Regions from separate parts of the Vibrio sp. KMM 9700 genome, predicted to be linked through region 1. Evidence: predicted binding sites of a transcription regulator. Region 1 holds the regulator's gene; each other region holds the start of a gene.

What was found. Region 1 encodes PurR, which represses purine synthesis genes. Its sites were predicted from a motif close to TNANGNAAACGTTTNCNTNA; they were not measured.
Region 2: purM (phosphoribosylformylglycinamidine cyclo-ligase) is a predicted target of PurR. The motif match lies at 5,544-5,563, and genes of this name have one in related genera.
Region 3: AC2VOY_RS04850 (NupC/NupG family nucleoside CNT transporter) is a predicted target of PurR. The motif match lies at 5,679-5,698, and genes of this name have one in related genera.
Region 4: glpX (class II fructose-bisphosphatase) is a predicted target of PurR. The motif match lies at 1,734-1,753, and genes of this name have one in related genera.

Annotation. Positions count from the first base shown of each region.
Region 1 covers NZ_CM178589.1:37,840-46,044, reverse strand. The annotation lists gene mukB (chromosome partition protein MukB) at 1-409, opposite strand, end outside; gene mukE (chromosome partition protein MukE) at 406-1,164, opposite strand; gene mukF (chromosome partition protein MukF) at 1,145-2,482, opposite strand; gene AC2VOY_RS00180 (methyltransferase) at 2,669-3,463, opposite strand; gene elyC (envelope biogenesis factor ElyC) at 3,651-4,550, shown strand; gene purR (HTH-type transcriptional repressor PurR) at 4,804-5,814, shown strand; gene AC2VOY_RS00165 (ABC transporter permease) at 5,935-6,612, opposite strand; gene AC2VOY_RS00160 (ABC transporter permease) at 6,616-7,350, opposite strand; gene AC2VOY_RS00155 (ABC transporter substrate-binding protein) at 7,495-8,205, opposite strand, start outside.
Region 2 covers NZ_CM178589.1:662,461-670,665, reverse strand. The annotation lists gene fadE (acyl-CoA dehydrogenase FadE) at 1-1,792, opposite strand, end outside; gene lpcA (D-sedoheptulose 7-phosphate isomerase) at 2,135-2,713, shown strand; gene AC2VOY_RS02990 (class II glutamine amidotransferase) at 2,732-3,589, shown strand; gene purN (phosphoribosylglycinamide formyltransferase) at 3,700-4,341, opposite strand; gene purM (phosphoribosylformylglycinamidine cyclo-ligase) at 4,366-5,409, opposite strand; gene upp (uracil phosphoribosyltransferase) at 5,720-6,346, shown strand; gene AC2VOY_RS02970 (DUF8605 domain-containing protein) at 6,407-7,597, shown strand; gene AC2VOY_RS02965 (DUF2069 domain-containing protein) at 7,588-8,067, opposite strand; gene arsC (arsenate reductase (glutaredoxin)) at 8,080-8,205, opposite strand, start outside.
Region 3 covers NZ_CM178589.1:1,096,781-1,104,985, reverse strand. The annotation lists gene cpdA (3',5'-cyclic-AMP phosphodiesterase) at 1-681, shown strand, start outside; gene yqiA (esterase YqiA) at 841-1,440, shown strand; gene parE (DNA topoisomerase IV subunit B) at 1,461-3,341, shown strand; gene parC (DNA topoisomerase IV subunit A) at 3,352-5,610, shown strand; gene AC2VOY_RS04850 (NupC/NupG family nucleoside CNT transporter) at 5,856-7,055, shown strand; gene degS (outer membrane-stress sensor serine endopeptidase DegS) at 7,135-8,205, opposite strand, start outside.
Region 4 covers NZ_CM178589.1:1,285,999-1,294,203, forward strand. The annotation lists gene AC2VOY_RS05730 (1,4-dihydroxy-2-naphthoate polyprenyltransferase) at 1-598, shown strand, start outside; gene rraA (ribonuclease E activity regulator RraA) at 691-1,209, shown strand; gene zapB (cell division protein ZapB) at 1,315-1,557, opposite strand; gene glpX (class II fructose-bisphosphatase) at 1,805-2,812, shown strand; gene AC2VOY_RS05750 (helix-turn-helix transcriptional regulator) at 2,993-3,613, shown strand; gene AC2VOY_RS05755 (5-carboxymethyl-2-hydroxymuconate Delta-isomerase) at 3,608-3,964, opposite strand; gene tpiA (triose-phosphate isomerase) at 4,187-4,957, shown strand; gene pfkA (6-phosphofructokinase) at 5,300-6,262, opposite strand; gene fieF (CDF family cation-efflux transporter FieF) at 6,662-7,582, opposite strand; gene uvrD (DNA helicase II) at 7,659-8,205, opposite strand, start outside.

The DNA.
Region 1 (8,205 bases):
CAAACACTTGCGTCGGTTTGACCTCACTTGGCAGACCTTGGATTAAGAAAGGTTTGATGTCGACTTTCTTATCACGCCCTGCCACTTGTTGTAGTTTCACCGCAAAAATTAAACGCTGATTGCGTGAGTTGACGATATCTAAACTAGCATAACAAGTGCCTGGCTGAAGCTTACCAAACAGGCCCTTATCGCGCGATGCGCTTGAGCTGCCCGCTTCGGTAGTATTACGGAAATGAAGCAAGCTTTGATCGGGAATAAGCGCGGTGATAAATGCCGCCATGGTGGTGGATTTACCTGCGCCGTTACCGCCAGATAAGGTTGTGACTAAGTTATCAATGTCAAAGGTTCGCGCAAAAAAGCCATTCCAATTGACCATAGTTAAAGATTGATATTTACCGCGCGCGATCATAACTCACCTGCTTGATTTGCGTTTGTCTCTTGATTTGTCTCATCTTGCTCAAGATCTTCATCTTCAGCATCGCTTGCTTGATCTGCTAAGTCCAAGCTATTTTGGGTTGGCGCTTCGGTATGCACCACGGCTTCACCATCACGAATAAGGCGTAATTGCGCAGCTTTCGCATCATCGCCCACACGCACATCGGCGCCGAAACGAAAAACCGCTTCACTGATGCGAAACTTGCCATCTTCACCGACCGGTAAAATCATCCCAATCGAGCGTAAACGGCGCAATGCAGCGCGCACTTTCTCAAATAGCTTTTCTTTATCTAAGTCCGAACCTGTGGCGCGATTGGTCACAAGTTTCATCAGCTTAGGTTCATCACACAGAGTCAGCAGCTCTTCATATAGCTCTTGATTGGTAAAAATACCTTCGTGAGCTAAACGCTCAGGGCTAAGGTATAAATAACACAATACCTTGCCGACTAGCATATCCATTTCAGATAAAACGCTGCGGCGAATGTGCGAGGTCGAACGTGGACGTAAATAGAAGAAACCTTCTGGCGCACGCACCAACTCCACGTTATATCTTTGATAAAAATTTGACAGCTCGTTCTCAAAATCACTTAACAGTGCATGATTATCCATATCATCGATAGAAATATGGCGACCTGCGCGTAATTGGCTATCTAGCGCCGGAAATAGCGGGTTTGCAATCGCTTTGGCTAGACGTTTAGAAAATTCAAAATCAGTATTTGTCGATGACATTTGCTTGTACCTTTGCACCAAAATCATTAATTGCTTGCCAGTTTGGCTGAATTGCGCGGTAATCCGCTTCGCTATAACCCAGTTTGACCGCGTTATCAATTAATATTCTAGTGAGATCAAAATGTTGTGCTTGTTCGTGTTGCGCAAGATAATCACGTAAGAGGCAGGCTAAATCAATTGGCTCACCGGTTTCTTTGTGCACCGTGAGCATGGCAGCAATGCGCTCATTGAGCTCATCATGCACCCTGTCAATGGATTCAAACTCAAGGGCGCTTGGAAGCTGACCTGTGACTTCATCATTGCGCAGCACCATGGCTTCATCACGCATATCCAGCAGTCTGTCTGCGCTGGCGTAAGTGAGATACCAAGGCATATCGAAATAATCTTTCACCGATTGACGCAGACGCTGACTAAAGGCTCGGTTTTGATCCATATCGATAGCGGTACGAATAAACTTATGCACGTGGCGATCATAGCCAATCCATAAATCTATCGTTTGCTGGCCCCAACTTGTGATCCGATCTAGCTTCATTTGCAGTGAAAACAGCAAACTATCAATAAACTCGAGCTCACTTTGATGATAAATGATCTGCTGAATATCAATAATTTGCGTCTGTAAGTCATCGCCTGCCGCTTGCAGTGTGTCGTGCAACTCGCGCAAGGTGTCTGAGGTTTCACTTAAGAGCTGCTCACAGTTTGAAATCGCTTCACGCCAACCTTGATTTAACAGCTCAGCAATTTGGGTTTTCACCTCTTGCTGCTGCTCATCCATCACGCGTTGGTTTAAATCGATGCGATCAAAAATCTCGCCAACTGAGTATTTCAGCACGCCATAAACATTCTTACGCCAATCTTCTACCGTGTTCGCCACTTGCGCAGCATTCACCGCTTTGCTCATTTCATCGGCAAGCATGGAAAGTTGGATCGAGAGTTTGAGTTTAGAAAATTCACGGTGGCGCACATAATAATCACTGATCGCCATCCCAAGTGGGGATAAACGATAAATACTCGCCCCTTCCGTGACTTCACTGACAAAACGGCTCATCAAACGTGAGCTCACTAAGTCATTGATTGCATTATTAGCGCGAAAGGCGGATGGCCCTGCCGTGTCGGGAAAAAGCTTGCTCACAATTGCAAATGCATCATGTAGCTCTCCTTCGCCTAATTCTTCATCAAAGCTTTCCGCACTGAGCACCGCAATGGCAATCAAAAATGCCAAACGCTCAGGGGAGAGGTTCAATGAGAAATCATTTTGCTTCACCCAAGTGACCAACTCATCTATAGGTTGCTCAGATAAAGTGGGTGTTATTTCATGCATTGTTTTTCCTGTCTTTCTTGATTCTGCTTTGGTTGCAGTCTACTTAGGTGAGGCGCTTACTTGCCCGCTCAACTAAGGGATAAATTCATTAAACCCTGTCACTCTAGCACGAGTCGAGTTTCTTTTTTACTGCAAATTCGTATGAATGTAAAACTTGGGTAAAAAATCAGTTTAAGTGGTCATTTTTTACGCCTTTTGCGCCCATAAATGCATGTAACGTCCAAGGGAAGCATAAGGTTCTTGTCGACAAAGTTGCTGCTCAAGCGCCAACACATCTTGCTCGGTGTAATCGCCCATATATTTTTGATCGCCAATATAATCACTGACGCAGCGCACCCCTGATTTACCGAGTAAAGTTAATTCATTGGCATCAAGCCAAGACAATACATCTTCTGGATATAAACCTTGCGTCGGTTGAAGCTTAAAACGTTTTTTATGCGGCATTCCGGCTAAAATATGCGGCAAATTGCCACAGCGAATATTTTTCATCACTAAGCCATGTTGATTATAAAAAAGCACTGAGATAATTGCGTGAGGTTGCATATGCTTAATCAAATGCTCAAGCACAGCGCGCGGATCGGCAAGCCACTCCATGACAGCATGAAATAAAATCAAATCTGCTTTATTGATCGCCTGAGCCGGCAAGTCTTGAATCGCGCAATTCGTGATACTGTATTGGGAAGTTAAGCCTTGACGCTCAATTTCTTGTGATGCCAACGCAAGCATCTCACTCGATAAATCGCACAAATGCACTTGATGCCCAAGTTTTGCAATTAACTGTGACATTTGGGCTAAGCCGCCTCCCGCATCGAGCACATGCAAGGCCTGCTGCCCTTTTGCTTGGCTTAGGGATTCTAATACTGGGGTTAAATCTTGCCAGAGGATACTTTGTCTGATGTCACCTTTATCGGATCCATAGATATTTTGGGCAAACTTTTGAGCAATGCCGTCAAAGTTTCTATCTTGGGGAGCTTGGGTCATTTTATCCTCGGCAATTTGAACAAAGCGACGCGCATTTTTGTTATAAAAGGAGCTTTTATTGCTAGATCGCGTCTCAAAACGCATTATTCTATACAATCAGTGTCACAAAAACATTATTTTTCATGCTATATTAGCGACTTTATTGCGCTCAAAAACCTTTCATTACTCCCTTTAGGAATACTCATCCATGTTTGAACTTAAAAAAGTTTTTGCCTCTTTGATCATGCCTATACCCTTGTTACTTATCATAGGCTTTATCGGACTTTGGCTGATCACTTTTAGTCGCTTTCGTCGCATAGGTGTCAGCCTTACTTTTAGCTGTTTACTCGGATTTTTTCTGCTCTCATTTCAACCTGTTTCATCTAACCTTTTAATGCCGACTGAACGTGAATATCGCGGTTTTTTACCTGTTGAAAAACCAGTTGATTTTATTATGGTAATGGGCAGTGGACACGTGCTGGATGATGAATTGCCTATCACTTCAGAAATCTCACGTTCAGGCTTAATGCGACTCGTTGAAGGGATACGTATCTTACGTATGTATCCAAATTCCAAGCTGATTTTATCTGGCTATGCCAATGGTAGTGAGCTGAGTAATGCCCGCGTGATGGCTAATATTGCGCTCTCTCTTGGGGTCTCAAAGTCTTCAATTGTCTTGTTGGAAACGCCAAAAGATACCTACGAAGAAGCCCGACAAGCAGCGCTATATGTCAAAGATAAAAGTCTTGTTTTAGTGACCTCGGCCAGTCACATGCCGCGCGCGATGATGGAGTTTAAAGACGCAGGGCTTGATCCTATTCCAGCGCCAACCAACTACCTTGCACATACCAATATCCAGCAGCCTTGGGAGAAATATTCCCTGAAAGCTAAATATTTAGAACAAAGTGAACGTTTTTGGTATGAGCAGCTCGGCCGTTGGTGGTCAAATATTCGTGGTGATGTCTCGCTCGATAACACAGAAAGCATGCAAGCAACTCCGATGGCGGATGAATCACAAGAGGCAGTCATGGATACGCCAACCGAGCAAAATCAGGTGACAGAACAAATCGCTCCTGATTCAAACACTTCAGAGGAAGTGGCACAATAAATCACCACGAAATCGTTTGCATTGTGATAAAAGTCACAGAAAATAATTGTTTTATCGACTTTTTCCCATTAATATACGCTTCTTAATTGAAAGCTAGCCATACCGCTCTAATCTTGGGCGGTATTTTCTTTTCTGATAAGTAACTTTTACTACTCATTGTCTTAAACAAGTGCGGCTGTGCTTTCATAATTTCTTATACTTTAAACATACTGATCCCACATCTAGCCTAGATGTATTGGTATGAGGATTATTTATGGCAACAATTAAAGATGTCGCGCGCATTGCTGGTGTGTCCACCACAACCGTTTCTCACGTGATTAACAAAACTCGTTTCGTCGCAGAAACCACACAGAAAAAAGTGATGGATGCTGTTGAAGAATTAAATTATGCACCGAGCGCTGTGGCGCGTAGCTTAAAATGTAATACGACAAGCACGATTGGCATGTTAGTGACCCAATCCAATAACCCTTTTTTTGCGGAAGTGATCGATGGCGTTGAGAGCTATTGCTATCGTCAAGGTTACACTTTGATTTTGTGTAATACTGGCGGCATTTTTGAAAAGCAACGTGACTATATCCGTATGCTTGCAGGCAAACGTGTCGATGGTTTGCTTGTGATGTGCTCAGATTTAACAGAAGATCTTTGCAAGATGCTTGATGCCCACCCAGATATTCCAAAAGTAATTATGGACTGGGGCCCTGAGAACTCAAAAGCGGATAAGATCATTGATAATTCAGAAGAAGGCGGCTATCTAGCAACTAAGTATCTGATTGAAAAGGGTCATACTAAGATTGCATGCCTGAGTGGTCACTTTGATAAAGTGGCATGTATTGAGCGTATTCGTGGCTTTAAGCGTGCGCATGAAGAAGCAAATCTAGAATTTAACCAAGATTGGATTTTAGAAGGTAACTTTGAATGTGATACGGCTGTGATTGCTGCTGAAAAAATCATTGCAATGAAGGAGCGACCTACTGCGATTTTCTGTTTTAACGACATTATGGCAATGGGCCTGATGAGTCGTTTACAGCAAGCCGGCATCCGCATACCAGAAGATATTTCTGTGATTGGCTATGACAATATCGATTTAACGCCTTATTTCTCGCCACCGCTGACAACGATTCACCAACCAAAACGTCGCGCGGGTAAAACTGCGCTTGAGATTTTGCTGGCGCGTATTAAAGATAAAGATCACGAGCCACGCACGTTTGAAATGCAACCTGAGTTGGTTGAGCGTGCATCGGTGAAAGATTTAAACGCTAAGTAAAAACAAGTTTACTTGATAAAGAAGAAGGTACAGTGATTCGCTGTACCTTTTTTTATTGGAACATATAAACAAAAAAGACGCCTCAAGGACGCCTTCTAAATATATAGTATTGAGTTAAACTTAAGCCACGGGACGCATATGTGCGAGCAGTTTCGTTTCAGCGCGCTTAAATAGCCAAATCAAGCTCATACTTAAGATCATATAGAATAAGCCAGCCGTTAAGTAAGCCTCAAACGGTGCGTAATAACGCGAGTTAACCAAACGTGCCACACCGGTTAAGTCTAAAATGGTGACAATCCCTGCAATCGCTGAGCCGTGCAGCATAAATATAACTTCATTACTGTATGCAGGCAGTGCGCGACGCAATGCACTTGGCAAAATAATACGCGTATACGTCTTAAATGGCGTCATCCCATAAGCTTTTGCAGCTTCCACTTCACCACTTGGCAGGCCAGCAATCGCGCCGCGAATAATTTCTGAGGTATAAGCCCCTGTATTAAGCGAGAATGCAACAATAGCGCAGAACCAAGCGTTTTCCCATAAAGTGCCCTTCACCGCAACAAACTGATCCATCCCATAATAAATAAGGTAAAGCTGAATCAAAAGTGGCGTGCCACGAAAGAAATAACTATAACTCCAACTGACCAAACGAACCGGCATAAAGCGACTGTCACGCGCCAGCGCCGTCGGAACCGCAAGGACTAAACCAATCACGAGGGAAACGGCCACCAGCCAAAGCGTGGTCCACATGCCACTCACATAAAGCGGTAAGCTATCAATAATTACTGAAAAATCCATCACCTACCTTCCTGCGATCGCATATTTACGCTCAAGGACTTTCAAAAGCGCAGTTGATATACTGGTGAAAAATAAGAAAATCACCGCCACCGTCATATAAAAAGTAAACGGCATCTTGGTAGAACCTGCTGCGAGTGCGCCAGTTCGAACCATGTCTTCAAGGCCAATAATTGAAACTAAAGCTGTGGTTTTAAGTAGCACCAGCCAGTTATTACCAAAGCCAGGCAGTGCGTGACGTACCATTTGTGGAAACATCACACGGTGAAAGCGTTGCCAAGGGGACATGCCATAAGCAGTAGCCGCTTCAAGTTCGCCGCGATCAACCGCAAGCATCGCACCACGAAAGGTTTCGGCCATATAAGCACCGAAAATAAAGCCAAGGGTTAACACACCAGCCGCATAAGGGCTAACGTCTATATAATCTGGAAGGTATTGAACATAATTATCTGGGGTAGAAAACCAAGCATTAAAGGTTTCATTTAAACTGTATAAGCTATTGTTGAGCATGACTTGACCGCCAAAGAAGATCAGCATCATCAGCACAAGATCGGGGATACCACGAATAATTGTCGTATAGGTTGTGGCAACCATTCGCAAACAGCGATTGGAAGACATTTTTGCCACCGCGCCCAATAGGCCAAACAAAACGGCAAGCACAAGCGAAACTAACGCCACTTCAACTGTGACCCAAGCGCCTTTTAAAATCGAGGCTTCATAGCCTTGTAGAAAATCTAACATATTTAAAATAATTTTTATTATATTACATGAGTATGTAAGGATCTAAATCCTAAGATCTAGATCCTTTATCCTGCCACAGAAGTAAAAAACACTGCGGCAGTTTGCTTTGCTCACCAAATATTAAAACTTGATGGTCAGCAAGGTTTAGTCACCATAAACATCATAGCTAAAGTATTTTTTCGCAATCTCATCATAAGTACCGTCAGCACGGATCGCTTCGATTGCTTTATTTAACTGCTCTGTTAAGTCTTTATCTTGCTTACGCGTTGCAATACCGAAACCTTCACCAAACCATTTAGGATCTGTCAGTGATGGACCAACAAACTCGTAACCTTCGCCGCCTTCTTTATCTAATACACCACTTTGTAGTGCTGATGCATCACCAAGGACAGCTTGGATACGACCGTTTGCAAGATCAAGATATGCTTCATCGAATGTGCCGTAACGTACTACTTCAACATTGTCGCCATAAGTGTCTGTTAGGTATTTATCATGCGTAGTTGCACGTTGCACACCGATTTTCATGCCTTTCATACCTTCTTCTGTGAAGTCAAGATTGGCATCTTTTTTCGCGATATACTTGTTTGGTACCAAAGCATATTTGTTTGTGAAATCAACTTTAGTTTTACGCTCTTCGGTAATCGACATCGCAGCGATGATACCGTCAAATTTACGCGCAAGCAGTGATGGGATCATGCCATCCCAATCTTGTGGAACAATCTTACATTCTGCTTCCATTTGCTTACACAGCGCGTTTGCAATATCCACATCAAAGCCTGTTACACTGCCATCAGTTTCTGTTTTGCTAAACGGAGGGTAAGCGCCTTCCACACCAAAGCGAATCGTTTTCCACTC
Region 2 (8,205 bases), 620 kb from region 1:
ACATATCAGACAAGAATGCCAAGTTTGCACTGTAGCGGTTAATTTTTTGATAATAAGGTTTAAGCTCAGGGTGCACATTCGGCACATTAGAACCTTTACCATCGACTAAACCAAGCCAGAAACTGCGCACCTTGTTACTCATCACAAAGCCGATATGACCCATTAATGCTTTATCAAACTTAGCTAATGCGTCACTTTTATTTGAATGTGCGGCTTGCATTTCAGTCAGGATATACGGATGGCAACGAATGGCGCCTTGCCCATAAATAATCAGTGAACGAGTGAGAATATTTGCCCCTTCGACTGTCACGGCAATCGGCGCGCCTTGATAGCCTCTAGCTAAGAAATTAGCAGGGCCCATCATGATCCCTTTACCGCCAACAATATCCATCGCATCGATAATGTTGCGCTGACCTCGATGAGTACAATGGTATTTGACAATCGCTGAAATGACAGACGGTTTTTCGCCTAAATCTATCCCGGTTACGGTTAGTTCACTGGCAGCGTCCATCGCATAGGTATTGCCGCCAATGCGCGCTAAGGCTTCTTCAATGCCTTCCATATGACCAATTGGCTGCTTAAATTGGCGGCGAATACGTGCATAAGCACCGGTTGCAAGGGCAGCGGTTTTACTGCCGCCTGTGGAGTTAGAAGGTAAGGTGATGCCGCGCCCGACAGATAAACATTCAACCAGCATGCGCCAACCTTGGCCAGCCATTTCTACGCCACCAATAATAAAATCAAGGGGCACAAAAATATCTTTGCCGCGAGTTGGACCATTTTGGAATGGAATATTTAAAGGGAAGTGACGACGACCAATTTCAACGCCTTCTAAATTTGTTGGGATCAAGGCGCAGGTAATGCCGATGTCTTTTTTATCACCGATTAAGCCATCGGGATCTTGAAGTTTAAACGCAAGCCCAAGCACGGTTGCAACGGGCGCAAGGGTAATATAGCGTTTGTTCCACGTCAGGCGCATGCCAAGAACTTCTTTGCCTTCCCAAATGCCCTTGGTCACAATTCCAACATCAGGAATTGCGCCGGCATCAGAGCCAGCTTCTGGGCTTGTTAGTGCAAAGCATGGAATTTCATCACCATTGGCAAGGCGAGGCAGGTAATGATCTTGTTGATCTTTGGTGCCATATCGTTGCAATAGCTCGCCCGGACCTAGTGAGTTTGGCACGCCAACAGTGGATGACAGCACTGCAGACACGCCGGTTAATTTTTGCAGCACAATAGATTGGGCATAGGCGGAGAATTCTAAGCCACCATATTTTTTCTTGATGATCATGGCAAAGAATTTATGCTCTTTTAAGAAATCCCAAATCGGTTGAGGGAGATCCGCAAGCTCATGGGTGATTTCAAAGTCATTGGTCATTTTGCATAGCTCTTCAACCGGACCATTGATAAAGTCTTGTTCCTCTTGAGAGAGTTTCGCAACTTGAATTTTCTCAAATTCTTTCCAGTTTGGACGGCCTTTAAAAAGTTCTGCTTCCCACCAAACTGTGCCGGCTTCAATCGCTTCTTTTTCTGTTTGCGACATTTCAGGTAAGACCTTGGCAAAGGCTTTAAATGCAGATTTAGTAAAGAGGGCTTGGCGAATGGGTGCATAGCCAATAATCAGCGCAAGCACTAAATAACCAATAAATACGCCAAATGGGAAAGTTCCAGCGCCAATTTGAATTAAAAGGGCAAAGCCAACCAAGCTTAAGCTGATGCTTAAAGAAAATTTGTGGTATGCGCAAATACTGATAAGTATGAGTAGCGCAATCAGACTAAGAAATATAGCCATAGGTTGTTCCTTCTTGTATGGACATTTTGTCCTTGTTGTAGGGAGGAGGAATTGAGTGTTGTGCGATGAGCCAGTACAGCAGTTTTTATATTTACTTATAAATCTGGTCATACCACTTGTTCTATTAGCCTAGAACTAATTTCACCAGTATGTAATAAAGAAAATAAATAAACGTGATCTTGGCTGCATAAAAAAAATACACGGATAGTTTTGTTTTTAAACAGTTAGCTAGCTTTCTATTCAGCGTATAAATGCGAAAGTCGTTGCATAGATTTGTTATCTTGAAGTACGCCGGTGAACTGGGTACACTCAAAGATATTTATTTAATAAAGAGAATCTCTCATGTATCAAGATTTGATCCGCGGTGAACTCACTGAAGCCGCAACTGTGCTCGACAAATTCTTACAAGATGACGCTAACCTAGAAGCGATTGAAGCGGCAGCAAAAATGATCTCAGATTCATTCAAAGCCTCAGGTAAAGTGCTTTCTTGTGGTAATGGCGGTTCTCATTGTGATGCAATGCATTTTGCTGAAGAGTTGACTGGGCGTTACCGTGAAGATAGACCAGGTTTCCCAGGTATTGCGATTTCGGATCCAAGCCACTTGTCTTGCGTCAGTAATGATTTTGGTTATGACTATGTATTTTCACGTTATGTTGAAGCTGTAGGCCAACGTGGTGATGTATTATTTGGTTTATCGACGTCTGGTAACTCAGGTAATATTTTAAAAGCGATTGAAGCGGCAAAAGCTAAAGGCATGAAAACAATCGCTTTAACAGGTAAAGATGGTGGTAAAATGGCGGGTGTAGCGGATATCGAAATTCGTGTACCACATTTTGGATATGCTGATCGCATCCAAGAAATCCACATTAAAGTCATTCACATCATCATTCAATTAATTGAAAAATACATGCAAGAATAAGTTTTATGGAGGAGCCCCATGTGTGAATTACTTGGCATGAGTGCCAATGTGCCAACAGATATTTGTTTTAGTTTTACTGGGCTGATTCAACGTGGCGGCAAAACTGGACCACATCGTGATGGTTGGGGGATCACCTTCTATGAAGGAAAGGGCTGCCGAATGTTTAAAGATCCGGCGCCGAGCTATCAATCTAAAATTGCCCAGCTAGTGCAAAGCTATCCGATTAAAAGCTGCGCTGTGATCAGTCATATTCGTCAAGCCAATCGCGGTGGCGTGAGTCTTGAAAATACCCATCCGTTTACCCGTGAGCTTTGGGGTCACAATATTACTTTTGCTCACAATGGGCAATTGCGTGATTATGAAAACTTACCTGTCGGGCGTCATCGACCAATTGGTGATACAGACAGCGAACGCACATTTTGTTGGCTCTTAAATAAGCTTGATCAAGAATATCCTGAGCGTCCGGCTTGTGAGCAGCAATTGTTTGAGTTTATTGCCAAATGTTGCGATGAGCTAAAAGAGCTAGGGGTTTTTAATATGCTGCTTAGCGATGGTGAGTTTGTGATGGCTTATTGCACCAATCATTTAAACTGGATCACGCGTCGCGCACCTTTTGGTGAAGCTTCATTAATTGATGAAGAAATGACGATTAACTTTCAGCATGAAACTACGCCAGATGATGTGGTTTCTGTGATTGCCACTTCGCCGTTAACCAATAATGAAGCTTGGCATAAAATGAAGCCAGGGGAGTATTGTGTCTTTCGCTTAGGTGAACTAATTTTTGAAAACTCAGCTTCCTTGGTTGCGGTGGATTATGCGCCGCCGCGACAAGCGAATGCGGATGATCACGATGGTTATGTGCCAAACGCATCCTAAAGCATAGCTTTAATTTTTAGCGAAATTTATTAGCCATATAAAAAAAGTACCCAAGTCATAACAACAAGGGTACTTTTTTATTTATAACCGCTTTCTATTTGAGTTAGCTCTTACTCATCAAACGCATGGCCGTGGGCTGGAAGCTTCTCGCCATCAAGCCAAGCTGCGCCATCTTTCATCGCTAAACGATCTGAGACAAACCATTGCGCGACAAGTGGGTAGATACTGTGCTCTTGAGTTAAGACGCGTGATGCCAAGGTTTGCGCATCATCATCTTCAAACACTGGTACTTTCGCTTGTAAAATAACAGGCCCGCCATCAAGCTCTTCGGTCACAAAGTGAACACTAGTGCCATGTTCACTATCACCTGCGTCAATCGCGCGCTGGTGCGTATTTAGACCTGTGTATTTTGGCAGTAATGAAGGGTGAATATTCAATAGCTTACCTTGATAACGCTGCACAAAGCTTGGCGTTAAAATACGCATAAAGCCTGCCAGAATAATTAAATCTGCTTGATAGGTATCAATCACTTCAATCAGCGCTGCATCAAAATCTTCACGGCTATAAGCCTTTGAGTCGACAAAGCTTGTTGGAATCTTGTGCTTTTTCGCACGTTCAAGTCCATAGGCATCGGCTTTGTTAGAAATCACGCCGCAGATCTTTGCATCCAGCTTGCCTTGCTCGCTTGCATCAATCAAGCTTTGCAGGTTAGAGCCGCTACCAGAGATCAGTACTAAGATTTTTTTTGTCATTGATTATTACTCAAATTTTAAGGCTTAAGCTAAGATCTCAACTTGCTCATCAGCATCACCAGCCGCTTGGATTTCACCTAATACCCATGCGTTTTCACCCGCTTGGTTTAGGAAATCAACCGCAGCTTGCGCTTGATCTTTTGGCAATGCAACCACAAGACCCACACCACAGTTAAAGGTGCGATACATTTCGTGAGTTTCGACATTACCAGCTTGTTGTAGCCAGTTGAATACTTCAGGCCACTGCCAGCTGTTGCCATCAACGACAGCTTTTGTATTTGCAGGTAACACGCGTGGGATATTTTCCCAGAAGCCGCCACCAGTAATATGGCTGATAGCGTGGATATCGAACTTCTCGATGCAAGGTAGCATAGATTTGATGTAGATTTTTGTTGGTTCAAGCAAGTGCTCGCCAAGTGTTTTCTCACCTAGAGGCTGGCTTAAATCAGCGTTTGATACTTCTAGAATTTTACGGATCAATGAATAACCGTTTGAGTGTGGACCACTTGAACCTACTGCTATCAGTGCATCGCCTGGCGCAACTTTTGAACCGTCAATCACTTCTTCTTTTTCAACAACGCCAACACAAAAGCCCGCTACGTCGTAATCTTCACCTTCATACATGCCTGGCATTTCAGCGGTTTCACCACCGATAAGGGCGCAACCTGCTTGCACGCAACCTTCACCAATGCCAGCCACAACATCTGCTGCGGTATCGACATCAAGCTTGCCGGTTGCATAGTAATCAAGGAAGAAAAGTGGCTCAGCGCCTTGAACGATTAAATCATTCACACACATTGCAACCAAGTCAATCCCGATGGTGTCGTGTTTTTTCATATCCAGTGCAAGGCGAAGTTTTGTGCCAACACCATCTGTCCCTGAAACAAGCAAAGGCTGCTTGTATTTGGTTGGTAATTCACATAGTGCGCCAAATCCACCAAGACCACCCATAACTTCAGGGCGATGCGTGCGTTTGACCACACCTTTAATACGATCAACTAAAGCGTTACCTGCATCAATGTCGACACCTGCATCTTTATAGCTAAGGGATGTGTTATTACCACTCACGAGAAGATCCTTATTAATTATCAAAAAAGAGAAGATTGAATCACGCGCTGATTGATAGGCTAAATCGCCTGAATTCTAATCAATTTCAGCTGCTGTAATATTTTCTGCGGCTATTCTAACAGGCAAAAAACAAAAAAGGAAAACGTTTGCGTAAGTTTTTTATCTGTTTGATTAAGTTTTTTACAGCCAAAGCTTGGATTTTTGTTTTATTTTGCGGCGGATTTTGATTTCAATGGGATTTATATGTGTTTTATTGGAAACGTTTGCGTATAATTAAGCGGATTTAATATTTAATAGCATGGAGTTAGAAATGAAAGTTGTCGAAGTTAAACACCCATTAGTCAAACATAAATTAGGCTTAATGCGCGAAGGCGATATCAGTACAAAACGTTTTCGTGAACTTGCAACTGAAGTAGGCAGTCTCTTAACTTATGAAGCAACAGCTGATTTCGAAACTGAAAAAGTAGAAATTGACGGTTGGAACGGTAAAGTTGAAATCGACCAACTAAAAGGTAAGAAAATGACAGTTGTGCCGATTCTGCGTGCTGGTCTTGGCATGATGGATGGTGTACTCGAGCATATGCCAAGTGCGCGTATTTCTGTGGTTGGTATTTACCGAGATGAAGAAACCCTTGAACCTGTCCCTTATTTCAACAAGCTTGCTGGTCAAATGGAAGATCGCATTGCAATGGTGGTTGATCCAATGCTTGCCACAGGCGGCTCGATGATAGCAACGATTGACCTTTTAAAAGAAAAAGGTTGTCAGCAAATTAAAGTATTAGTACTTGTGGCTGCGCCAGAAGGGATTGAAGCATTAGAAAAAGCTCACCCTGATGTGGAACTTTATACAGCTGCGATTGACGAAAAGTTAAATGATAAAGGTTATATCGTACCGGGTCTTGGTGATGCGGGTGATAAGATCTTTGGTACAGTGTAAGTTTTATCGCTTTAAGATTTAACTTTCAGGTCTATCACAAATAACTAGGAAAAATAGCTTATGCGAGGTTCTTCCCTTCTTTTGTCTGTGCTTGCGTTAAGTGTTTCACTGGCAACAAGTTCAACTGTTTTCGCTAAAACTAAAGTTGATATTTATGAAGCGAGTGTTCCGATTGCCGCTGATGCAGGGCAAGATGAGCAAAATCAAGCGCTTGAGCAAGGCTTTATTGAAGTTTTACAAAAAGCAACAGGGCAACAAGATTTGCCTAAATCGAGTGCGATAGAATCTGCAAAGAAAGATATTGAAAGCGTTTTGCAACGTTATCGCGTTGAAGGCGAAGGGGAAGATGCCGTCATGCAAGCCAGCTTTTTGCCTGAGCGTATTGACTCCATTATTCAATCATCCAATCTAAGTCTTTGGCCGGCTGAACGTAAAAGCATTCTTGTGTGGCTAGTGGATGAGAATGAATCCGATCCGGATGCGCAAATTGCTTGGGAACAATCTGGACTTGAAGTCTTGACTCAACTGACAGATGCAGCGCAAAAAGTCGGTGTGCCTGTTTTCTTCCCTGTGGGTGATATTGAAGATGTGACCAATATAAGCAGCTCTGATGTAGAAGGAAACTTTACCTCACGTCTAGCTAGTGCAAGTAGCCGCTACCCTGCGGATGCTATTTTAGCAGTGATCAAAAAATCAACTGACTCTGGCCAAGAAGTGCAGTGGCGCTTTTATGATCAAAGCCCTGAAAGCTTATCACGTAAAGCAGGCACTCCTGAGCAAGGAAGTCTGACAGAGCAAGACGCTGACGTTGCATTTGAAAAAATGATGCGTCAATTAAGCAGTCATTTTGTCGCCAATTCTGCGGACAAGAAAAAAGATGCGCCAGTTGTGGATGAGTTTGTTGCAAACTTCAACGGTATCACTAAAGCACGTGATTTAATTGATATGCAAAACCGTTTGAAGAACTTTGCAAGCGTAGGTAATGTGCAAATTTCAGGGATCAAAGGGCGTAGTGCAAGTTTGAATATTCAATTGATTGCACCAAAATCTCAATTTGATCAAGAAATTATTCAAAGCCGTTACTTTATGCCAAGCTCAGAGCCTGTTGCTGCTGATTCGACTGCTACAAGCGGTGGAGAGGATCAAGTTCTTGGCGCGGATTTAGCGAATAATGAAGCACAAGTGATGCAAGCTCAACAAGCGGCAAGTACGCCAAGTGTAGATACCAATTGGTATCAGTATCAGCCTTGATACTTAGCCCGTTCTGCTTTTTCGATTTGAGATAACTTAGCTAAGCCAGATCCTTGTGATTTGGCTTTTTTTCTGCCATAAAAACAGCAAAAGATGAAACTTAAGCTTGTAAGAATGAACTCGATAAGAGCATAAATGTTAAGTTGGATTGTTTTCACCAAAAGTAAGTCACTAAAGATTAAAGTAACGCTGTGAAGAAAATAGATAAGTAAGATAAAGCAGGCCCAGACATGAGTGTAGGCTTTGGCTTGGATGATGCCTTTTAATGGTAAAAGCAGTGGCATCACCCAAGCAAAGAGGAGCCAAGCTTGAGTTGACGGGATGGCGCCATCTTGGATTTCAAAAAAGCCATGCCAAATCACCACCCATAAGATTAAACACAAATAGCTAATCAGTGCAGCCCATCTGAGTTTTTTCAGAGTCTTATCTGGTTTATTTAGGGGATCTGGCATCGGCTTTTTGGATGGCATATCAACTCACTTTTATAAAATCTCTAAGACTTGCTCCGGTGGACGGCCAATACGCGCTTTACCATTGGCAACCACAACAGGGCGCTCCATTAACTTCGGATGCGAGACCATAGCTTCAAAACGTGCTTCGTCTGTGGC
Region 3 (8,205 bases), 1.1 Mb from region 1:
AATCATCTAGACATGGATGCGCTGTTTATGACAGGGGATGTTTCGCAAGATCATACACCTACCTCTTATCTGAGATTTGAAGAAGCGATTGCTGAGTTAGATACAGATGCGCCTTGCTATTGGTTGCCGGGGAATCATGATGATAAAGCCAACATGATTAATCAAACCTTATGTTCTCGAATCAAGCAAGATACGCATGTGCTGCTTAATGATAAATGGCAAGCAATTTTACTTGATAGTCAAGTTTACAGTGTGCCACACGGTCGCTTGTCCGATGAGCAGCTTAGCTTTTTGGATAAAACTTTATCTGAGTTTACCCAACACCATGCTATAGTTCTTATGCATCATCACCCTTTGCTCGCAGGAAGTGATTGGTTAGATAATCACTGTCTTAAAAACCTTGATGCGTTCTGGGAAATTATCGATAAATATAAGCATGTGAAGCTTGTTGTATGCGGCCATATCCACCAAGAAATGCATAAAGAGCACAATGGCGTTTCTGTACTCAGTGTGCCTTCAACCTGCGTTCAATTTAAGCCGAATAATGATGACTTTTCTGTCGATCACCAAACCCCTGGTTTTCGTGTGTTTGAGCTTGCCGAAGACGGTAGCTTTGAAAGCCATGTTGAGCGTTTACCGCAAGGATCTTTCCTGCCTGACCTATTTTCTAAGGGGTACTAAGCTTTTATTGGATGACGTATGAATGGGCTAAAGTCTGTGAAAAATGCGTCAGACAAGATCCCAAGACACGCTAAAAGTTACCCAAAGATTGTATTTTTTGTTATGCTTCGTGCCATGATCTAGCATCCATTCATTCTGGTTTACGAGGTATGCATATCTATGCCCCAACAAAAGCGGCTAATGTTGATTTACCTACATGGTTTTCATAGCTCTCCCTTGTCCTATAAAGCAAGTTTGCTACGTGATTACTGTCAACAGCAACGCCCTGATATTCAATTTATTTGTCCGCAATTACCTGTGTTACCGCAAGCGATGGCAAAATGTGTAAGAAACTTAATTATTGCACATCAAGACGAATATCAAATTGGTTTAGTTGGCGGCTCCTTGGGTGGGTATTTATGCACTTGGCTGAATCAAGAATTTGGCCTAAAAGCTGTTTTAATTAACCCTGCCGTGCGTCCATATGAGCTATTTAGTGACTATCTTGGTCAGCAAACGCACCCTTACACCCAAGAAGACTATCAATTAACACCTCAGAATTTATCCCAGCTTCAAGCATTGGATGTTGAGAAAATAAAGAACCCCAAGGACTTTTGGCTGCTCTTGCAAAAGCAAGATGAAGTTTTAGATTACAAGCAAGCAGCAGAAAAATTTGCCCAAAGTCGTATATGGATTGAGGAAGGTGGCGATCATAGTTTTGTTGGTTTCGCCTCTTTTATCCCACAAATTATAGAATTTTTAGAATTAGACCTAACCTAAAAAGATTAAGAGATAAACACATGAGTGATCAATATAATGCTCAGGCCATTGAGGTTTTAAATGGTCTAGAGCCTGTGCGCCGTCGTCCGGGCATGTATACAGATACAGTTCGCCCGAACCACTTAGCGCAAGAAGTTATAGATAACAGTGTCGATGAGGCGCTGGCTGGCCACGCGAATAAAGTGGAAGTTATTTTACACCCAGACCAATCGATTCAAGTGATTGATAATGGTCGTGGTATGCCTGTCGATATTCACCCTGAAGAAAAAATCTCAGGGGTTGAGCTGATTTTCTGTAAGCTGCACGCCGGTGGTAAGTTCTCAAATAAAAACTATCAGTTCTCAGGTGGTTTGCACGGGGTTGGGATTTCAGTGGTGAACGCCTTATCTACCCGTGTGGATGTTGAAATCAAGCGTGATGGTCAAGTCTACCAAATCGCATTTGAAAATGGCGCCAAGGTTAAAGAGCTTGAAGTTGTTGGCACTTGCGGACGACGTAATCGCGGCACCAGTGTGCATTTCCATCCTGATGCGTCTTATTTTGATAGCGCTAATTTCTCTGTTTCTCGCCTAATTAATAACTTACGCGCTAAAGCCGTGTTATGCCCAGGCCTTGAAGTTATCTTTACCGACAAGGTTAATGATAAAACCCACCAATGGCACTATGAAGATGGTTTAAAAGACTACCTTGCCGAAGGCGTCAAAGGCTATCCACTCCTGCCTGAAACACCATTTACCGGCGCGTTTTCTGCAACAAGTGAAGCTGCGGACTGGGCGATTATTTGGTTGCCTGAAGGCGGTGAGCTGATCACAGAAAGCTATGTCAACTTAATCCCAACGGCGCAAGGCGGTACTCACGTCAATGGTTTACGTCAAGGTCTGTTGGATGCAATGCGCGAATTCTGTGAATTTCGTAACTTATTGCCGCGTGGCGTGAAGCTCACTGGTGATGATATTTTTGACCGCTGCGCTTATGTGTTATCAGTCAAAATGCAAGATCCACAATTTGCTGGTCAAACGAAAGAGCGTTTATCGTCACGTCAGTGCGCTGCCTTTGTTTCTGGCGTGGTGAAAGATGCCTTTAGCTTGTGGTTAAACGAATCGCCACAAATTGCAGAGCTACTTGCTGAAAGCTGCATTAATAATGCGCAACGCCGCATGCGTGCAAGCAAAAAAGTAGTACGCAAGAAAATCGCTTCAGGTCCAGCATTGCCGGGTAAGCTGACCGATTGTTCACAACAAGATTTAAACCGTACCGAGCTTTTCTTAGTGGAAGGGGACTCGGCAGGCGGGAGTGCGAAACAGGCGCGTGATCGAGAGTTCCAAGCGATTATGCCACTGCGTGGTAAGATCTTAAATACATGGGAAGTTTCGCCTGATCAAGTGCTTGCATCGGATGAGGTGCATAATATTTCAATTGCTTTAGGGATTGATCCTGACTCGGATGATTTAAGCGGCTTACGCTATGGTAAGGTGTGTATCCTTGCCGATGCGGATTCGGATGGTTTGCATATCGCCACGCTTTTATGTGCGCTCTTTATGCGTCATTTTGAGTCTTTGGTGCGCTCAGGTCACGTCTATGTAGCGATGCCACCTTTGTATCGTATTGATTGCGGGAAAGAAGTTTTTTACGCATTAGATGACGGTGAAAAAGAAGCCGTATTGGATCGCCTCAGTAAGAAAAAAGCAAAAATTAATGTTCAGCGATTCAAAGGTCTAGGTGAGATGAACCCACTCCAATTGCGTGAAACCACTATGGATCCTAACACTCGCCGTCTGGTTCAGTTAACGATCGATGATGATGAACAAACGATCGAAATGATGGATATGCTGCTTGGTAAAAAACGCGCGGAAGATCGCCGAGCATGGCTGCAAAGCAATGGCGATCAAGCGGAGGTTTAAAGGTTAAATTATGAGTTCTGAAATGAGTTTTGATGGCGTAGAGCAACTTGCCCTGCGCAAATTTACCGAAGACGCATACTTAAATTATTCTATGTATGTGATCATGGATAGGGCATTGCCATATATTGGTGATGGTCTTAAACCTGTGCAGCGTCGCATTATTTATGCGATGTCTGAATTGGGCCTCTCTGCTGCGGCAAAATACAAAAAATCAGCACGTACTGTTGGTGATGTATTAGGTAAATACCACCCGCACGGCGACAGTGCTTGTTATGAAGCTATGGTCTTGATGGCGCAGCCTTTTTCTTATCGCTATCCACTTGTCGATGGGCAAGGGAACTGGGGCGCGCCAGATGATCCTAAGTCATTTGCAGCGATGCGTTATACCGAAGCCAAATTGTCTAAATTTGCAGAAGTCTTACTCGGTGAACTTGGTCAAGGCACGGTTGAATGGCAACCAAACTTTGACGGCACGATGCAAGAGCCAAAAATGCTGCCAGCACGTTTGCCACATATTTTGCTGAATGGGATCACAGGGATCGCCGTCGGTATGGCAACCGATATTCCGCCGCACAATGTGCGTGAAGTGGCCAATGCAGCAATCCATTTGATTGATAACCCGAAAGCTGAATTAACCGAGGTCATGGATCATATTCAAGGCCCGGATTATCCAACTGAAGCTGAAATTATTTCGCCTAAAACTGATATAGAGAAAATTTATCGCACCGGTCGCGGCTCAATTAAGATGCGCGCGGTCTGGCATAAAGAAGGCTCTGATATTGTGATTTCAGCGCTGCCGCATCAGGTTTCTGGAGCGAAATTACTTGAGCAAATCGCCAACCAAATGCGCGCGAAAAAACTGCCTATGGTGGATGACTTGCGTGATGAGTCGGATCATGAAAACCCAACTCGTATCGTGATCGTTCCAAGATCAAATCGGATCGATTGCGATCAGCTGATGAATCACTTGTTTGCGTCAACCGATCTTGAGAAAAACTATCGTGTAAACTTAAACATGATAGGTCTTGATCAACGCCCTGAAGTCAAAGGCTTGGTTCAGATCTTAGGTGAGTGGATCCAATTTCGCCGCACCACGGTTCGTCGCCGTCTGCAATATCGTTTAGATAAAGTCTTAGCACGCCTACATATCTTAGAAGGTTTGCTCATCGCTTATCTCAACCTTGATGAAGTGATTGAAATTATCCGCACCGCAGATGAGCCAAAAGAAGAGTTGATGTCTCGCTTTGGTTTATCAGAAATTCAAGCCAATGCAATTTTAGATACGCGTTTACGTAACTTAGCTAAGCTTGAAGAAATGAAGCTACGCGGCGAGCAAGATGAACTTGAAAAAGAGCGTGCAAAACTCGAGCAATTGCTTGGCTCTGAGCGCCGTTTAAATACACTAATCAAGAAAGAGCTCCAAGCAGACGCTGATAAATATGGTGATGATCGTCGTACGCCACTGATTGAACGCGCTGAAGCCAAAGCATTGACTGAGCGTGATTTAGTGCCGAGTGAACCTATCACTGTGGTCTTGTCTGAAAAAGGTTGGATCCGTCATGCCAAAGGTCATGATGTCGATGCGAAAGGGTTAAATTATAAATCTGGTGATGAGTATCTGGCGCATGCTCATGGTAAGAGCAATCAGCAGGCAATCTTAATTGCGAGCGATGGGCGCAGTTACTCTCTTGAGTCTCATTCGTTGCCATCGGCGCGTAGCCAAGGTGAGCCAGTAACAGGGCGTTTGAATATCCAACCGGGCACTCAGATTAAGCATCTCCTTATGGGTGAAGATGAGCAGTTATGGCTCGTTGCCTCGGATGCAGGTTATGGATTTGTCTGTCAAGGCAAAGACTTACTCTCTAAAAACAAGAGTGGTAAGGCTTTGATCAACACACCTGAAAACGCAGAAGTCTTAACTCCAAGTGCTATCCAAGATATTGAGCAAGATGAAATCATGGTGATCACAACCGAAGGTAAGATGCTGCTCTTCCCACTCAAAGACTTGCCACAGCTAAGCAAAGGTAAAGGCAATAAGATCATCAATATTCCTGCGGCAAAAGCCAAAGCGCGTGAAGAATATGTCGCGCATATGTTAGCGCTGCCAAAAGGTGCGAATGTGACGCTTTATGCCGGCAAACGTAAGCTTGGCTTGAAAGCCTCTGATCTCGATAACTTCAGAGGTGAACGTGGTCGCCGCGGCGGTACCTTGCCAAGAGGTTTGCAACGCGTGACGACAATTGAAGTGGACTTGCCAGATAGCGAATAAGATCTAGCCTTTAATGCTTTGATATCAGCCCTCGTATATTTACGGGGGCTTTTTTATATCTGGGAGAATAAAGCAAACGTTATGGCATTCGATTGCGTTCTCATCGTTTTTATTAGTGGTTTGAAATAAATACTAAGGGATTACCTTAGAGGTTAAATCAAGTTAAGGTGAGTCTCCATCAAGGATGATGCTAAAGATACTTTTTACAAATGTATCCATAACCATAATAAAAGAGCTTAACTCCTATGACGTACTTACACTTTCTACTTGGTCTTTCCCTCGTGCTTGGATTTGCATTGCTTGCAAGTCGTAATAAATCACAAATTAAAATTCGCTATATTATTCAACTCCTAGTTGTGGAGCTTGCCCTTGCTTATTTTTTGCTGAACTCGAGTGTGGGAACGGGCATTGTCCGCCAAGTTTCTGCTGCCTTTGAAGCCTTGATGAGCTTTGCTGCAGAAGGCACAAATTTTGTATTCGGCGGATTAACCAATGCTGATGAATTTAATTTTTTTCTTGGCGTGTTAATGCCAATTGTGCTGATTTCGGCACTAATTGGTATCTTACAGCATATCAAGTTACTACCTTTTATTATTAAAGGGATTGGTTATGGGTTATCGAAAATCAATGGTATGGGACGTCTAGAGTCTTTTAATGCTGTGAGTGCATTAATGGTTGGGCAGTCTGAAAATTTCATTACCTATAAATCAATTTTAGGCAAAATGTCTGAGCAGCGTATGTACACCTTGGCCGCTACTGCGATGTCGACAGTATCGATGTCAATTGTTGGTTCGTATATGCAATTGATTGAGCCTAGATATGTCGTCACAGCTTTGATTTTAAATATGTTTAGTAGCTTTACGATATTATCAATTATCAACCCGTATGATTATGACGCAGAAGTTGATTTTGATGACATGGTAAATGAAGAAGCGCAAGCGCAGCCGAAAGAAAGTTTTTTTGAGATGTTAGGCGAATACATTCTTACGGGCTTTAAGGTTGCAGTGATTGTTGCAGCTATGCTAATTGGTTTTATTTCTCTAATTGCCTTAATAAATAAAGGCTTTGACCTTGCTTTTGGGATGAGTTTTCAAGCTGTTTTAGGTTATGTTTTTTATCCAATTGCTTGGCTGATGGGGATCCCAGCAGCAGAATCATTGCAAGCTGGCAGCATTATGGCAACTAAATTAGTGACCAATGAGTTTGTGGCTATGCTAGCACTTAAAGATCAAATGGCGGGTTTATCTGAAGTGACTATCGGCACTATTTCTGTGTTTTTAGTTTCCTTTGCGAACTTTAGCTCGATTGGTATTATTGCTGGGGCTGTGAAAGGGGTGAATGAAGAAAAGGGCAATCAAGTCGCTCGCTTCGGTCTACGCCTTTTGTATGGCGCCACTTTAGTCAGCATTTTATCTGCGATGATTGCTAACTTAGTGATTGCATAAAAATAATCGTATTTAAATAAAAATAGCGCTCAATTCTGGGCGCTATTTATATCTTGATGAAGAGTTTCTGGTTGAAGCTTTAATTTACCGGAGGTGCTTCTTCAACATTGACCTCGATCGTCAACTCTTTGCCTTGACGAATCACTTTGACCGGGATTTGAGTACCAGGACGTAAATTCGTAATCAGCTCTGCAATACGATTACTGCCAGTAACTTTCTCACCGTTGATCTCTGTGATCACATCTTGTTCTTGAATACCGGCTTTGTCTGCTGGGGCGCCCGGTGTTGCTTTTAACACAATTAAACCAGAGACATAGTTAATTCCCAGTAGTCGCGCGGCTATCGGGTTCATATCTTGACCTTCGATGCCAATATAGCCTCGGATCACACGCCCATCAGCAATGATCTTTTTCATGATAGTGCTAGCAAGATGAAACGGAATGGCGAAAGATATTCCATAGGTTTCAAATTCGGTCGCTTGTTGGAAAGAGGCGGTGTTGATCCCAACCAATTCGCCACGAGTATTCACCAATGCACCGCCGGAGTTGCCTTCATTGATTGCAGCATCAGTTTGAATAAAGGCTTGGCGGCCGTCGGCGCTAATGGATGAGCGGCCGGTGGCAGAGATAATTCCAAAAGTGGTTGTTTGGCCTAAGTTATACGGGTTACCGATAGCCAGAACTATATCCCCAACCTTAGCTTTGTAATTATCATTAAGTGGGATCACTGGAAGATCCTCCATCTCAATTTTTAATACCGCAATATCCGTTTGCTTATCACTACCAATCAGCTGAGCATTCGAGACGCGGCCATCTTGCAAGGCAACGATGACTTGATCGGCCTGGGCGATAACATGGTAATTGGTAATGATGTAGCCGCCTTTACTGACGATAACGCCTGAGCCTAACCCTTGGGTTTTTAAGCGGCGCTCATCTTGTCCATCATTGACATATTGGCGGCTGTAAATGTTAACCACAGCAGGGGCGGCGCGATGCACCGCATGACTAAAAGAAACCTGCATATCATCATAAGTTTCAACGGGAAGGCTAGCTTCTTTTTTCCAGAGCTTGATAGCATCTTGGCGAAGTGAGGGAACTGTTGCAATGAGAAGTGCTGCCGTTACAAGGCCGAGTAAGATTGGTCGCAGCAA
Region 4 (8,205 bases), 1.2 Mb from region 1:
CAGCGGTCTAGCTTTGGTTTTTTACGCCTTGCAAAACCCGACCAATATTATTGCCTTCATTTTACTTGGTCTATTATCTATTTTAAGTTCAATGGCTTATACCATGGGAAGCAAGCCTTACGGTTATGTTGGACTGGGTGATGTGTCGGTTTTCATATTTTTTGGTTTGCTCGGCGTACTCGGCACTTTTTTCCTCCACACTGGCGCGGTAAACCTAAGCTTACTTTTACCTGCTATTGGCTGTGGTTTATTTGCTGCGGGCGTTTTAAATATTAATAATATGCGTGATATTGAAAATGATACCGCAAGTAATAAACGTACCCTTGTGGTGCGTATTGGCGCGCAACGTGCGAAATGCTATCACTGGATGATTTTATGTGTGGGCTGGGTGAGCTTTAGCCTTTATTTAAACTTGCACTTAGTCAATGAATACTTAATTAGCTTTATGTTGATCCCGCTGGTTTTAATTGCTAAGCATGCAATTGCAGTCAAACGAATTCAAGAACCGAAAGAGTTTATCCCTATGATGCCTGAAATGGTGAAATGTGCGCTTATCACCAATCTGATTTTCGCATTCATCTTAGTCTTGGGTAGTTAAGATTTCAAATATGCAGCCTACGATTGCAATCAGTACCTAGACTCGTCATACTAAACAACTGAACATCATCCCAGCCAATAGAAGGTTTTAACATGGAATATAATACATCAGCACTATGTGATATCTACCAAGATCAAATTGATGTCGTCGAACCAATGTTTAGCAACTTTGGCGCTCGTGCTTCTTTTTGTGGTCAAGTAACAACTATTAAATGCTATGAAGATAATGGTTTAATCGGCTCTGTATTATCTGAAAATGGTGAAGGCCGTGTGCTTGTGATTGATGGTGGCGGCTCATTGCGTCGTGCGCTGATTGATGCAAACTTAGCAAATCTTGCTGAGGCCAATGGTTGGGAAGGTTTAATTGTTTATGGTTCTGTGCGTGAAGTTGACGCTTTAGAAACTTATGATCTTGGTATTCATGCCTTAGCATCAATCCCTGTTGGCGCAAGCAATCAAGAAATTGGCGAAGTTGATATCGCGGTGAACTTTGGCAGCGTGACATTTTTACCTGAAGATTATATCTATGCTGATAATACTGGGATCATTCTCTCACAAGAATTACTCGATATTGATTTTGAAATCGATGAAGATGATGACGATTTACTTTAAGTCTTAAATCAAAATCTTATCCATATAAAAACAGAGCCCAATTTGAGCTCTGTTTTCTTTTATTCATACTTAGATTAAGTATTCAGATTGGATTGAGAACCTTGATTACTCAACTTCATCCATTTTGCCAAGTAGACCACGAATACGCTCTTGCCACGCATTGTGCTCTTCACGCATTTTTTCTGCTTCTTGTTCTAGCTGCTCACGACCTTCTTTTAAAGAATTTGCTTCTTGCGTAAGTTGACCGTTTTGCTCTTTAAGTTCTTCAATTTCCATTTTCAATAACTCAATGGTATCCACTGCGTTTTGGATTTTGGATTCTAGTTGTTCTAATACTTCAAATGACATATCTGATACCTGTGTCTGTGATCCATCTAAACTGTTATCTACATTCTATTACAAGCCCTTAACTCATGCTAGGGAGCAATTGGGTTTTCAGTTATTAATCTACAAAAAAATAACTAATTAATCTAAAAAATCTTCCATCTGATCCAAAATAGCCGATTAACTCAGGGCAGCTGAAAATTAGCAAACGTTTTCTTTTAAATTATGCTAGAATTCACAGCGATTTTTTAGCTTAGAGATTGGAGTCAAAATGAAACGCGATTTAGCATTAGCTTTTTCAAGAGTAACAGAAGGTGCTGCCCTAGCTGGTTATAAATGGTTAGGCCGTGGCGATAAAAATGCAGCAGATGGCGCTGCCGTACACGTTATGCGTCACCTACTCAATAAAACTGAAATTGCTGGTGAAATCGTCATTGGCGAAGGTGAAATCGATGACGCACCAATGCTATATATTGGTGAAGAAGTTGGTATTGGTGGCGATGCGGTAGATATCGCAGTAGACCCAATTGAAGGCACCCGCATGACAGCAATGGGCCAATCCAATGCATTAGCAGTGCTCGCTGCTGGTGAAAAAGGCAGCTTCTTAAAAGCACCTGATATGTATATGGAAAAACTAGTTGTCGGCCCTGGTGCAAAAGATAGCATTGACCTATCTAAACCTCTGACTGAAAACCTAGAAAATATTGCCCAAGCACTTGGCAAAGCCTTAACTGAACTCACCGTTATCACGCTGGCAAAACCACGTCACGATGAAGTGATAAGCCAAATGCAAGCGATGGGCGTTCGCGTCTTTGCTGTGCCTGATGGTGATGTCGCAGCATCAATTCTAACTTGTATGCCAGATAGCGAAGTGGATGTGATGTATTGCATCGGCGGCGCACCTGAAGGTGTTGTGTCTGCAGCAGTGATCCGCGCACTAGGTGGTGATATGCAAGGTCGCCTACTTCCTCGTCATGAAGTCAAAGGTGACACAGAAGAAAACCGCGCATTTGGTGAAATGGAACTTGAACGCTGCAAAGAAATGGGCGTTGAAGCCAACAAAATTTTGATGCTTTCAGATATGGCGCAAAGCGATAACGTAGTTTTTGCGGCAACCGGAATCACTAAAGGTGATCTACTTGAAGGGATTACTCGTCAAGGCAATATCGCCACTACTGAAACCTTAGTTATCCGCGGTAAGTCACGCACAATCCGTCGCATCAAGTCGATTCACTATCTTGAGCGTAAAGATGATGAAGTGAAGAAGTTTATCCTTTAATTTCTTTTTATTAATCTGATTTTCAATTAAAACGCAGCCTTGTCTTTCTGGGCTGCGTTTTTTGTTATAGCTAGGATTTGTTGTTTGTATTAGTGAAGACTTTACTTTATTAATATAAACTTCATACTGAAGCCAATAAACTCAGCTTGATCTCTTAAAACAGGACGTTAATCAGACTAAATGAAAACACCAACCCAAATACTCCATCTTCTAAAACGAGAAGGCCGCCTGACAGCCAAAACCTTAGCTGAGCATTTAGATATGACGGCAATGGGCGCTCGCCAGCACCTTAGCGCTTTAGCAAACAAAGAGTTAGTTAGCTTTGAAGATGTAAAGGTGAAAGTTGGACGTCCGCACCGATATTGGTTTTTAACCTCGCAGGGGCATCAATATTTTGTCGACAGGCACAGCGACTTAACCATAGATGTACTCAATGCGGTAGAAGAGAGTTTTGGCTCACAAGGGTTAGATATTTTAACCGCTAAACGTGAACAAAAACTACTTAAACATTATCAAGATGAGCTTGGCTTTGATACGAGTTGGCAGAAACGATTAGAAAAGTTCGCTAAATTACGCGATCTTGAAGGCTATATGGCAGAAATTGAGACGCACCCACAAGGCTTACTCTTTATTGAAAACCATTGTACGATTCACCAAGCAGCCAAACATTGCGCCCTTTTTTGTCAATCTGAGCTGAATATTTTACAGACGCTGTTTGAAAATGAATGCCGCATCGAACGCATCGAACATATTCAGCAAAAACAGCGCCGTTGTGCTTATTTAATCCAGCCTAAATCATGAATCAAAGGCTGAAACGCCTTGAAAAACCTGACGGTTCATTTCACGCACGTTGACCGTTAAGCTAAGCGGAAAATCTAGCTGTGCTTGCAAGGCTTGCAGCATAGCTTTTGACAGCGCCTCTCTTTGCTCAAGGCTGCGGCCTTCAAGTATATCCACGCTGACATGAATAAAATCCAAAACATCAGCTTGATCAGCAACCAACCAATGATTAAAGCGCATGGCACGACTTTTAATTAAATGAATATCAAATAATTGGCTGTCAATCGCAGCTTGATGCAAAGCCTCGAGCAAGGTTTGAACATTCGCCCTTTCTTCTAGGCTATTTGAGTACTCCATTACTATATGTGGCATTTGCCATCTCCTGTGCAGCTAAAAATTTTAGTTAGAAACATAACCTAGCATAACTTCATCTGAGTTTATCTATTAATCAATAAATATTTCTAGGCCTCCCTTCAAGCACTAAAATAATTCCTAAGATCTGATGATAAGAATCATGATCTGATCATATTTATCTGTTATATTCTTATTGAACAAGTTTTATTTTATAACTAAAAATATATCGGAGAATATCTTATGCGTCATCCTCTAGTAATGGGAAACTGGAAACTAAACGGCAGCAAAGAAATGGTAACTACTTTGCTAAATGGTCTAAACGCTGAGCTTGAAGGCGTAAACGGTGTTGACGTTGCAGTTGCGCCACCAGCACTTTTCATCGACCTTGCTGAGCGCACGCTAACAGAAGCGGGTAGCAAAGTTATCCTAGGTGCCCAAAACTCAGATATCCATAACTCTGGTGCATTCACAGGTGATATGTCTCCTGAAATGCTTAAAGAATTTGGTGCAACACACATCATCATCGGTCACTCTGAGCGTCGTGAATATCACAATGAATCAGATGAATTCGTTGCACAAAAATTTGCTTTCCTAAAAGAAAACGGCCTAACACCTGTTCTTTGCATCGGTGAGTCAGAAGCTCAAAACGAAGCTGGCGAAACACTAGCAGTTTGTGCGCGTCAACTTGACGCAGTAATCAAAACTCAAGGTGTTGAAGCTCTTGACGGCGCTGTTATCGCATACGAACCAATCTGGGCTATCGGTACTGGTAAAGCAGCAACAGCTGAAGATGCACAAAACATCCACGCACAAATTCGCGCACACATCGCAAAAGAAAGCGCTGATGTTGCAAGCAAAGTAATCATCCAATACGGTGGTTCTGTGAAGCCTGAAAACGCTGAAGCTTATTTCGCACAACCAGACATCGACGGTGCTCTTGTTGGTGGCGCAGCACTTGACGCGAAAAGCTTTGCAGCTATCGCAAAAGCAGCAGCTAAAGCAAAAGCTTAATCTATTCAAAACCTTAACTGACTACTTCACTTATCAAAACAATTGTAAAACAATATGTTGATACAATACTAGATTAAGATAAGAGTATCGTTAAGGAATAAAATTAGATAAACTAGGGTCTCATATACCGAGGGGCTATTTTATTTAACCTCAATTGCTAATGATTAATTTGATTCCTCTTTTTTAATTATTAGCAAATCAAAAGCCAGCGAATAAGGATATTTGCTGGCTTTTACTTTTCTCAATGTCACTTCCATACACGCATAAAAAACGGCCACCCATAGGCGACCGCTTATTGTCTTTTCAAGATTTAACTTTCTATCTTAAACTTAAAAACTAAGCTTAGAACAGCTCTTGAGCAACTTTGTATAGATCTTTTTTCACTGGGCGACGCATGTTTTCAATCGCATCAATGATGTCATGGTGACAAAGTTTTTCTTGCTGGATACCCACACAACGACCACCTTGACCATCCAAAAGTAAATGCACAGCATAGTTACCCATGCGCGATGCTAGGATACGGTCAAACGCAGTTGGTTGGCCACCACGTTGAATGTGACCTAGGATAGTCGCGCGAGTTTCACGACCCGTTTGTGCTTCGATTTCACGCGCCAGCTCGTTTGCGTCCATTTGCAATTCAGTTAATGCGATAATCGCATGCTTCTTGCCTTTCTCGATACCTTCTTTCACACACTTAACTAGATCGTCTTTATCTAGGTTATTTTCAGGTGTGATGATGTACTCACAACCACCAGCAATCGCAGACATTAAGGTTAAATCACCACAGTGACGACCCATGATTTCAACGATAGAAATACGTTGGTGCGATGAAGATGTATCACGTAGACGGTCAATTGCATCAATAACAGTGTTAAGCGCTGTCATGTAACCGATAGTGTAATCTGTACCCGCGATATCGTTATCGATGGTGCCAGGTAGACCGATACATGGGTAACCCATTTCAGTTAGTTTTTTCGCGCCCATGTAAGAGCCGTCACCGCCAATCACAACTAATGCGTCAATGCCGTGTTTTTGCAGTTGCTCAATACCTTTACGACGAACAGACTCTTCTTTAAACTCAGGGAAACGAGCAGAACCTAAGAAGGTACCACCACGGTTGATAACATCTGATACACTTGAGCGATCTAGCTTTTCAATGCGGCCGTTAACAAGACCCATGTAGCCATCATAGATGCCATACACTTCAAGACCTTCACCTAAAGCTGTGCGCACAACGCCGCGAATTGCTGCGTTCATACCTGGTGCATCACCACCACTTGTTAGGACACCGATTTTTTTAACCATCATTAGCCTCTGCTGTTTGTTAGTTAGTTGAACTTGTTTAGACACACAGTCGATTGCCAAATGTCGAAAGCAGTTTCCTCCTTTCTTCCCCAATTTTGGCGACATATTTATTGTTATTGACTCGTCCGCCTAAAGCGTCGGAGCTGACTGTGCTTGACGTTATTCGATTAGTTAGTACATCTCTTTGATTTAAGACGCAAATACGCCTCGCACAAAGGAAGTATATGACTATACAAATATTGCTTATATTTTAATTTATTTTACGCTAAAAATATATTAATCCGCATCAAAAAACTAAATTTGATTCATATCATTTTATGCACAGATTTTTAACACAAATTACGAAAAAATCGTGATTCGTACGAAAGAGTATAATGTTTTAAATAAGCCTTTGCCAAATCAAAACGGCTGCTTGAGCTGCTCTGTTTCTTGTTTATGAACCACTGAATAAGGATCTTGATGAATAATGATATCTGAATGTGGAAATAAGCCATCTAACGCATCTTCAACTTGATCAGAAATTTTATGTGCCTGAGTTAAAACTAAATTATCAGCAAGCTCCAAATGCAGTTGGATAAAACGTACTGGCCCTGACATCCGCGTACGCAATTGATGCACCCCAAGCACGCCATCAATCTTTAATGCGGTTTCTTGAATTAATTGAATTTCTTCTTCAGGTAGTTGGCGGTCAAGTAGTGACTGCACCGCTTCAAATGCCATTTTCGCTGCGCTATATAAAATATATCCACCAATTAATACTGCAAAAATCGCATCCGCTTGTTTAAAGCCATACCAACTGAGCGCAAGCGCAATCATTATTGCAATATTCATAAATAGATCAGTTTGATAATGCAAAGAATCAGCAGCAATGGCTTGGCTTTGAGTTTTACGCACCACGTATTTTTGATATACAACTAATGCGGAAGTTAAGAGAATCGCAAAGCCACTCACCCATACCCCTAGCTCAGGGTTGACTAAGTTTTGCGGCTTAAAGTAGCGTTCAACACCATTTAAGAGTAGGAAAATAGCCGATCCTGAGATAAACATCGCCTGAGCAAGCGCAGCGAGAGATTCAGCTTTACCATGCCCAAAAGCGTGCTCTTTATCAGCCGGTTGTAGTGCGTAACGCACAACAATTAAGTTGGTTAGGGACGCGCCCATGTCAAGCAAGGAGTCCACTAAGGAAGCAAGTAAACTCACAGAGCCGGTTTTCCACCAAGCCACTATTTTAACCAAAAGCAAAATACTGGCGGTGATCATGGCAAGCCATGCAGCGCGATTAACAAGCTTAGCGTATGTCTGGCTGTGACTATCTTGCATGTAACATCCTTATATCTGTAGTAAGGTTACATTTTAAGCAGAAACTCTAATGAAAAGCCAGACTTAGAGAACAAGCCTATAAAACTTCTAACTTAGCAAACGCCGTCACAAGCCATTTGATCCCTTCGCCATTAAATGCGACTTGGACACGGCTTTGCTGACCACTGCCTTCAAAGTTAATGATAGTGCCTTCACCAAACTTGGCATGCTTCACCCTTTGTCCCAAACTAAATCCAGTTTGGTTAAAGCTTTCTTGACGCACTGGCGCAGGTTTTTGACCAAATCCCGAGGCAGTTTGCGGACGCGAAACTTGCGCTTGGCTGCGCACATGTTCGATATTCTCATTTGGCAACTCGCTGATAAAACGCGAGGCTTTATGGTACTTATCTTGCCCATATAGGCGGCGCATTTGCGCATGGCAAATATAGAGTTTTTCCATGGCGCGAGTCATACCGACATAACACAGACGACGCTCTTCTTCTAAGCGAGTGCTATCTTCGGCTGACATTTGGCTTGGGAACATGCCCTCTTCAACGCCAAGCATAAACACCAATGGGAACTCCAAACCTTTGGCGCTGTGTAGCGTCATCAGTTGCACCGCATCATCAAACTCATCCGCTTGG